2 regions of the Micrococcus lylae genome follow, and region 1 is predicted to be linked to the other one. Evidence: riboswitches for the same ligand, from Rfam matches in the RefSeq annotation. Region 1 holds a riboswitch; the other holds the start of a gene.

The links. Region 1 has a riboswitch for S-adenosylmethionine ahead of FM125_RS03775 (acyl-CoA dehydrogenase family protein). Riboswitches for the same ligand answer to the same signal wherever they lie in the genome.
Region 2: linked by a shared signal. The riboswitch ahead of FM125_RS10820 (O-acetylhomoserine aminocarboxypropyltransferase/cysteine synthase family protein) and the one ahead of FM125_RS03775 (acyl-CoA dehydrogenase family protein) in region 1 are both predicted to bind S-adenosylmethionine.

What each region holds. Positions count from the first base shown of each region.
Region 1 covers NZ_FUKP01000022.1:8,992-13,525, reverse strand. The annotation lists gene FM125_RS03780 (acyl-CoA dehydrogenase family protein) at 1-688, opposite strand, end outside; gene FM125_RS03775 (acyl-CoA dehydrogenase family protein) at 743-1,486, opposite strand; SAM riboswitch class I at 1,498-1,602, opposite strand; gene FM125_RS03770 (AMP-binding protein) at 1,902-4,094, shown strand; gene FM125_RS03765 (hypothetical protein) at 4,240-4,534, opposite strand, start outside.
Region 2 covers NZ_FUKP01000067.1:182,922-187,455, reverse strand. The annotation lists gene metX (homoserine O-acetyltransferase MetX) at 1-161, opposite strand, end outside; gene FM125_RS10820 (O-acetylhomoserine aminocarboxypropyltransferase/cysteine synthase family protein) at 158-1,576, opposite strand; SAM riboswitch class IV at 1,688-1,805, opposite strand; gene FM125_RS10815 (VOC family protein) at 1,944-2,597, shown strand; gene FM125_RS10810 (CPBP family intramembrane glutamic endopeptidase) at 2,967-3,869, opposite strand; gene FM125_RS10805 (phosphotransferase family protein) at 3,912-4,534, shown strand, end outside.

The DNA.
Region 1 (4,534 bases):
CCAGCAGGTCCTCGGCGGCGGCGCCGTCCAGCAGCACCGAGCCGGTGGCGGTCATGCGCTGGCCGAAGCCGTCCCAGTCGTCCTTGATGCGCACCCGTGGCTGGCGGACGCGGACCACGGCCACGGCACGCTCGGGCTCCCGGACCACGCCGCCGGCGCGCTTGGAGTTGCGGCGGGACACCAGGTCCGCACCCTCCATGCCGACCGTGACGATGGTCCACGTGGCGAAGGCGGTGCCCGTGGCGTAGTACTTCTCACCCGTGACCACCCAGGTGCCGCCCTCGTCCTTCGTGGCGGTGGTGGCGGCCTTCCCCGGGGCGGCGCCGGAGCGCTCGGCGAGCGCGGAGCCGCCCCACTCTCCGGAGGCCAGGTGCCTGAGCCAGCGGCGTCGGATCTTCTCAGGCTGGTCGTCCACCGCGGCCACGAACACCAGGTGCGAGCGCCACAGATGGGCGGTGTTCACGTCCTGGGCGGCCAGGTCCATGAGCAGGCGCAGCACGTCCTCGTGCCCGGCCCCCTCGCCGCCGGCCTCCGCGGGGACGGAGACCATCCCGAGCCCGGCCTCCCGCAGCTGCTGCTGCACCGCGAACGGCAGGTGCCGGCCGGCCTCACGCGCCCGGTCGCCCTTCCCCACCGCGGCGAAGAGGTCGGTGAAGCGGTCGGCGAGGTCGGTGTAGGTGCTGCTCATGGCATCCATGCTGACACGACGACGGCCGCTCGGGCTGGGTGCGCACCGTGCGTCTCACGGTGCGCACCGAAAGCCCCTCCCCTCGATCCGTTCCGGAGCGCTTCGGGCGTGCTCCGGAACGGATCGAGCCCCCGGATTCGCGGGTCCCCGAGAAGACAGCGCCCTCGATCCGAAAGAGAGTACGCGGCGCGGTCTCCGCTTCGGATCGAAGGTGCTGGGGTCGAGGGCTCTTACCCGGGTGTGGGTGGAGAACAGGGACGCGGTGGCGTAGCCCTTGCGCCCGGTGAGGACCGCGCCGCCGCCCGGACGGGGCTCGAGCCGGGTGTTGAGGGTGCCCAGTGCGTTGCCCGAGGTCTCCGTGGATGCGTTGCCCACGGTGGCTCCCTCGAGGATCAACCGGTACCAGCGCTCCTGCTGGGCGGACGATTTGTGGCGCAGGGACTCCAGGAACCCGTAGTGGGAGCGGTACTGGTGGGCCACGTTCGAGTCGGCGGCCGCCAGCTCCACCAGCAGGGCGGTCAGCGTCCGCACGCTCACCTCCGGTCCCCCGTGGGAGCGGGGAACGCGCAGGGTGGCGAAGCCGGCGGCGTTGAGCTCGCGGATCTGCTCGTACGGCAGGGTGCGGTTCACGTCCCGCTCGGCGGCGCCGGCGGCGATGCGCTCGAAGATCGGGGCGAACCGCTGCCGCAGTCGAGCGAGGTCGTCGGTGTCCGGGACGTCCGGGGTGACGGCCAGCGGCGGACGGGTGGGGACCGCGTTCACGGTCGGGTCGTGGGGTGCGGTGAGGGGCGCGGACATGCGCGGGCTCCTTTCCATCGGTCCCGGCGGTAGCACCGTCCCGACCCTGCCGGGCAGGGATGAGGGGGTTGCTGCGGCGTCGTCGATCCGGATCTCTCGGCCGCTCTGGATGGGTCGGCCACAGCACAGCACGGCCCCGCCCGGCCACGGAAGGCAGCCGCCTCACGTCCGTCATGGACACCCTCGCCGGACGGGCGTCGCCCGTCGGCGCCGCCCAGATGACCTGGCGCAACGCGTCCACGCCCACCAGCCGGACCGGCACCGCGTCTGCGGCACACCGCGGGCCTACCGTGGATGCGCACACCATCCGGAGCGGCACCAGAGACCTGGCTCTTCGACGCCGCAGCAACCCGGGTCCGCCGCCTCCCCGCGGGCTGCGGGTGCTCCCGCCAGGACCGATGGAAGGAGACACCCCATGCCCGTGTCCGCAGCCGGCACCGCCGCGGCCGTCGCCGAGACGGCCCTCCCCGCGCCGGATCCCGTCCGCGGCCCGAACGACGGCGTCCCCGCCGCCGCCCTGGCCACGCTGCCCGGTCCGCTGCCGCAGTCCCTGGTGGACGCAGCGGACCCGGACGTCCACCCGGGACGGCCCGCGGGACGGGCCCATGGAGGTCGGGGCGACGGCGCCGTCGTCGCCGAATCCGACCGACTCGCCCTCTGGGAGGCGGTGGGCCGCCGGCTGACCTGGGACACGGACTTCACCCAGGTGACGGACACGGTCCCCACGGACGCGGCCGCCGGGGCCGCCCCGCAGATCCGCTGGTACGCGGACGGGCGGCTCAACGTGGCGTACAACTGCGTGGACCGGCACGTGGAGGCCGGGCGTGGGGAGAAGGTGGCGCTGTACTTCGAGGGCGAGCCCGGGGACCGCCGGGCGGTGACCTACGCGCAGCTGCAGCGCGAGGTCGCCCAGGCCGCGAACGCCCTCGAGGAGCTGGGCATCGAGGCGGGCGACCGCGTCGTCGTGTACCTGCCCGTGCTCGTGGAGACGATCGTCATCACGCTGGCGTGCGCGCGGATCGGCGCCGTGCACTCGCTCGTGTTCGGCGGGTTCTCGGCGGAGGCGCTGCGGTTCCGCGTCGAGGACACCGGGGCGAAGCTGCTGGTCACCACGGACGGCCAGTTCCGCCGGGGCACGGCCGTGCCGGTGAAGGCCAACGCGGACGAGGCCGTGTCCGGGGACAACGCGATCGAGCACGTCCTCGTCCTGGACCGCACCGGCCACCGGGACATCCCGTGGACCGAGGGCCGGGACCTGTGGTGGCACGACGTCGTGGACCGCCAGCCGGACGTCCACACCCGGCGCGCCTTCGACGCGGAGCACCCGCTGTTCATCATGTACACCTCCGGCACCACGGGGCAGCCGAAGGGGCTCGTGCACACCTCCGGCGGGTACCTCGCCGCGGCCTCGTGGACGCACGACTTCCTGTTCTCCCACCCGGACCCGGCACGGCGCGACGACGACGTCCACTGGTGCACCGCGGACCTGGCCTGGGTCACCGCCCACACCTATGAGATCTACGGGCCGCTGAGCAACGGCGTCACCCAGGTCATCTACGAGGGCGTGCCGAACGCCCCGCACCCGGGCCGGCACTTCGAGGTCATCCAGCGCTACGGGGTGACCAGCTACTACACGGCTCCCACACTGATCCGATCGCTGATGGGCTGGCACCCGGACGGCGTGCCCGCGGAGTACGACCTGTCCTCGATCCGCCTGATCGGCACCGTCGGCGAGGCGGTGAACCCGGAGGCCTGGGTGTGGGCGCGCACGCAGATCGGCCGGGACGCGCTGGACCGGCTGGACGGTCAGGCCGCCGCGGCGGGTAGGGCGCCGGTGCCCCGCGACGGCGCCGTGGGCGTGCCGATGGTGGACACCTGGTGGCAGTCCGAGACCGGCTCCACCGTGCTCTCCCCGCGCCCGACCGACACCGTCTTCAAGCCCGGCTGCGGATCCCGCCCGCTGCCGGGTGTGGACGTGGACGTGGTGGACGACGACGGCACCTCAGTCGGCGCCCACCTGCAGGGGAAGATCGTGGTCACCCGGACCTCCCCGTCCATGGCCCGCACCGTGTGGGGGAACCCGCAGCGGTTCTACGACTCCTACTGGGCCGACTACGCGCGGCAGGGCTGGTTCCTCGCCGGGGACGGCGCCAAGCGGGACGATGACTCGGACGTGTGGATCCTCGGGCGCATCGACGACGTCATCAACGTCTCCGGTCACCGACTGTCCACCATCGAGATCGAGTCGGCGCTGGTGGCACACCCGGAGGTGATCGAGGCCGGGGTGTGCCCGGTCCCGGATCCGAAGACCGGGCATGCGGCGGTGGCCTTCGTGGTGGCGCACGAGCGGTTCGCCGTGGCCGGCCGCCCGGAGGAGACCGCGGAGCAGGCCGAGCAGCTGCGGCGGCACGTGGCGCGGGTGATCGGCCCGGTGGCGAAGCCGGCGCACGTGGTGTTCGTGCCGGACGTGCCGAAGACCCGGTCCGGCAAGATCATGCGGAGACTGCTCACGCAGCTGTTCACCGGTGACGCCCTCGGGGACACCACGAGCCTGCAGAACGAGCCGTGCGTGGCGGAGATCGAGAAGGCGGTCGCCGCCCGCCGGTGAGGTTCTGACGACCTCCGCCCCCGACGTTTTCGCTCGCGAAACGGGAGGCGTCGCCTCCCGTTTCGCGAGCGAAAACGAGTGGGGAGTCCGGCGGGGAACCGGCGGCAGGCGCCGGAAACAACCGGGCTCCCCTCACGAGTGGATGTCAGGGGTTCATGAGATCGGACTGGTCGACGACCTCGTCCTCTGCTGGCGCCTCCGGAGCCTCCACCTCGTTCCAGTCGGTGAACGTCACGACGGCTTCCTGGCCGCCGTCCTCGGTCTTCGTGCCCTCCACCCGGAACAGCGTGTTGTCATCACGGTCCACGTAGTAGACGTCCCCGGCGTCCTCGCTCTCAAGGAGATCCTCAGGGATCACGTACTTGTCGTACTTCTCACCGTCGATCTCGACCTCTTCGGCCTCGATGTCGTGGCCGTCGAAGTGATCGCTCTTCGGCATG
Region 2 (4,534 bases), on a different contig from region 1:
GCGTTGGTGCCCTCGGCGTTCAGCGTGCCCCACGTCTCATAGGCGAGCTCCACCGCCGGCAGGTGGCCGCCGGTCTCCGTGTCCAGCGGCCCGACGCAGAGCCGGTGGAACCCGCCGGCGGGCAGATCGGTGCGGGTGCCCCTGACGTCCACCGCGGTCACCGGGCCTCCCCTGCGGAGGCGGCCGGGCCGTCGTCGTGCCTCACGGCGCCGGAGGCGGCGGCGAAGCCGGTCTCAAGGTCCGCGAGGATGTCCTCGATCGACTCCAGGCCCACGGAGAGGCGGACCAGGCCCGGGGTGACGCCGGTGGCGCGCTGTTCGTCCTCGGTGAGCTGGGAATGGGTGGTGGAGGCCGGGTGGATCACCAGCGAGCGGACGTCGCCCACGTTCGCCACATGGTGGTGCAGGGTCAAAGCGTCCACGAAGGCCGCGCCGGCCTCGCGGCCGCCGGCGATCTCGAAGGAGACGATCGCACCCGCGCCGCGCGGGAACAGCTCCTTCGCACGGGCGTTCCACCGGCTCGAGGCGTGCTCGGGATGGACCACGGCCTCCACCTGCCCGTGGCCGTCCAGGTACTCGACGACCCGGCGGGCGTTGGCCACGTGGCGCTCCATGCGCAGGGACAGGGTCTCCAGGCCGAGGTTCACCAGGAAGGCGTTGAACGGGGAGATCGCCGATCCGTAGTCACGGAGCAGCTGCACGCGGGCCTTGAGGATGTAGGAGAGGTTCACGCCGAAGGCGCCGTCGGCACCGAGGTCCCGAGCGTAGACGAGGCCGTGGTAGGACTCGTCCGGCTCGGTGAAGCCTCCGAAGCGCTCGGGGTACCTGCCGTAGTCGAAGGTGCCGGCGTCCACGATCACGCCGGCCATGGCCGCGGCGTGGCCGCCGAGGTACTTGGTGGCCGAGTGGGTGACCACGTCCGCACCGTGCTCGATCGGCCGGAACAGGTACGGCGAGGCCAGGGTGTTGTCCACGATCAGCGGGACACCGGCCTCGTGGGCTACGGCGGCGACTCCGGCGACGTCCAGCACATCCCCGCGCGGGTTGCCGAGGGACTCGCCGAAGAACGCCTTGGTCTCCGGGCGGACGGCGGCCCGCCACTGTTCCAGGTCGTCCGGGTCCTGCACGAAGGTGGTCCGGACCCCGACCTTGGCCAGGGTGTGCTTGAAGAGGTTCTGTGTGCCGCCGTAGAGCGAGGTGGAGACCACCACGTGGTCCCCGGCGCCGGCGACGTTGAGGATCGCGAACGTGGTGGCTGACTGCCCGGAGGACAGCAGCAGCGCACCCACGCCGCCCTCGAGCGCGGCGATCTTCTCCTCCACCGCCTGCTGGGTGGGGTTGCCGATCCGCGTGTACAGCGGGTCCAGGTCCGCCAGCGCGAAGCGGTCCGCGGCCACCTGGGAGCTGGGGAAGTCGAAGGACGTGGTCTGCACGATCGGCAGAGCGGTGGCGCCGTGGGCGTGGGGCTGCTCGGCGCCGGCGTGGATCTGACGGGTCTCGAAGCCCCAGGCCTCGGCGGCGGGGGTCTCGGCGTTCGCGGAGGCGCTCGTCTCAGGGGCGCTGTTCTGGGTGGTCATGGCGGACTCCTGGGGCTGTCAGGGTCGGCCATGCCCCCGCACCTCGGACTGCCGTGGACCTTGAGCAGGTCCGGGGCTCTGGCACGCCCGTGCGGGAGCGGGCGCATGACACGACCGCGCTTGCCGGGCCCCGGTCTGGGGCCGGCCTGGTCGTCACCCGGGGCACCCCGCCGCGGTGGGGAGGGTTGCCGGCCAGAATGCCGGGGCACTGGTGCTGGCTCTCGTGACCGTGACGCCAGTGTGGCATCGGGGACACACCGACCGCACACCGGCTCGTCACGATTTCATGTCCTTCGTCACACAGGGCTAGCCTGAGCCTCACGACAGCCCGGCTGACATCCCCTGGGCCGACGAGAGGACGATCTTCGTGAGCACCATCCGCCTGGACCATGTGTCCTACGCCGCCGGCCCCGAGGGCCTCGACGCCACCGTGGAACGGGTTTCCGACGCCCTCGGCGTGGAGCGCGTGAAGGGCGGCGTGCACCCTCGGTTCGGCACCCGCAACGCCCTGTTCCCCATGGCCCACGGCCAGTACCTGGAGGTCGTGGAGGTCCTGGACCACCCGGCGGCGGCGAACGCCCCGTTCGGCCAGGCCGTGCGCTCCCGCTCCGAGCAGGGCGGCGGCTGGATGGGCTGGGTCGTGGCCACAGACGACCTCTCCGCCTTCGAAGAGCGCCTCGGCCGCTCCGCCGTGCCCGGCAACCGCAAGTTCCCGGACGGCCGCGAGCTGACCTGGAAGCAGATCGGCATCAAGGGCCTGATCGCGGACCCGCAGGTCCCGTACCTGGTCTGCTGGGACGAGGGCACCGAGGACCTCCACCCCTCCCTGGCGGCCCCGGCGCAGGCCTCGATCTCCTCGCTCACCCTGGCCGGCTCCCGCGAGCGTGTCCGCTCCTGGCTGGGCCTGGACGATCCGTCCCAGAAGGTCGAGGACCTCACCATCGAGTACGCCGCGCCCTCGGGCACCCCCGGCCTGCTGACCGTACGGTTCGAGACCCCCCGGGGCACCGTCACCCTCTAACGGCCGCCCTCACCCCCGGCGCTCTTCCTGACGGCCTCCCCGGCGCTCTTCCTGACGGCCTCCCCCGGCGCTGTTCCCGACGGCCCCCGGCGCTCTTCCTGACGGCCACCCCGGCGCTCTTCCTGACGGCCACCCCGGCGCTCTTCCCGACGGCCCCCGACGCTCTTCGCCTACTGGTCTGCTGGCCTACTTGTCTACTGGTGAGGACACACCGTCTGGCACCCCTCCTGCGCGGGCGATGAGGGTGAGTCCTCACCAGTTGGCAGGTGTGTCCTCACCAGTTCGCAGGTGTGTCCTCACCAGTTGGCATCGGACGGGGACGGACCGGACGTTGGACAGGGCATCGGACCGGGCCTCGGGCGGGGACGGTCAGGTGCCGAACCAGCCCAGCTGGGCCAGCAGCGGGGCGGCGACGAACCCGGTGACGTCCAGCAGCAGGTGGGCGACGACCAGCGGCATGACGCGGCGCCAGCGCAGGTAGAACAGCACGAAGACGACGCCCATCGCCGCGTTGCCCAGTCCGGGGCCGATGCCCTGGTACAGGTGGTAGCCGGCGCGGAGCACGGCGAGCCCGATCACGATCGTGGTGACGCGGACCGGCAGGAAGGCACCGGTGTCCGTGGTGCGCGGGGCCGGCAGCTGCGGCGCCTGCTCCCCCGCCAGGCCACAGGAGCGCAGCTGCTGCAGATAGGACAGCCGGTCCACCATCCAGGCGACCACGATGACCTCCTCCACCAGCGCATGGCGCAGGGCGGACAGGACCAGCACGGGCACGGCGTACCAGGCGTCGTCCATGGCGGAGCCGACGATCGCCGTGGTGGCGCCGAGGGCGCGGCCTCCCGCGTAGACGGCCAGGGTGCCCACGCCCATCACGAGGAACAGCAGGGCACCCCAGCCGAGGTCCGCCCACGGACGGCGGAAGTCCAGGCCGAACGCGCGGAACGGGTTGCGGCCGTGCAGCCGGACCAGGTGGAGCACGAGGGCCACCGGGACGAGGGCGAAGCCGATGTTCAGCAGCTGGTAGGTGAGGTCGAAGACCCATCGGTTGTTCAGGACCGGGTTGAGGACGGTCGTCTGGTCCTGCAGCGGCCCCTGGGTCATCTTGTCCAGCAGCTGCACCACGGCGTAGACCGCGGACTTGCCCAGGGACAGGCCGAGGACGATCGCAACCTCCCAGCGGACGGTGCGCGCCGAAGGGGCGGGCAGCGCGCCGGAGGGGCGTGCCGTCGTCGGGCACTGGCTGGCCTGGGTGGTGGTTCCGGAGGTGCTCACGTGCGCAGTGTAGGTCCGTCCGCCGGGGGTACGGTGTCAGTCATGGCGTCGGATCCGCTTCCCTCAGAGATCGGGCTCGCGCGCACCTGCGCCGAGCGGCTGCTGCCCCACGTGGACGCCCGGACCGCCGAGCGGCTGACCGGAGCGCGCTGGGACGCCGGACGTGTGGAGGAGTCAGGCCAGTTCCACCGGGTGCTCGTCCTGGACGACGTGGCCGTGCTGCGCATGACGCGGATGGCGGAGGCCGGTGCCGCCCCCGGCACCTGCTGGGCGCCGGACGACTCCCCGGCCTTCCACCTTCCTCGTCGCATGGGCCTGCTGCAGGCGCTGGCCGCACGGGGCCTGCCGTTCTCCGTTCCGGCGCCGCTGTCCGAGGTGTGGCACGCCGAGACGGCTGAGGGCATGCCGCTGACCGCGGCGGTGCTGCAGCCCTACCTGCCCGGCCAGCCGCATCCGGTGCACGAGGGCGACCCGGCAGTGTTGCGCGGGATCGTGGACGCCCTGGACGCCGTGGACGTCACGGACGGGGATGTGGCCGCAGGGCTCGGCCCGGCGTGGGCCTTCCGCGGACCGTGGACGGACGAGCGCATCCAGGCACTGCGGGCGCTGCCGGCGGCGTTGCCGGCCGAGCATGCCGGAGCCCTGCCGCAGTCCTGGCAGGAGGC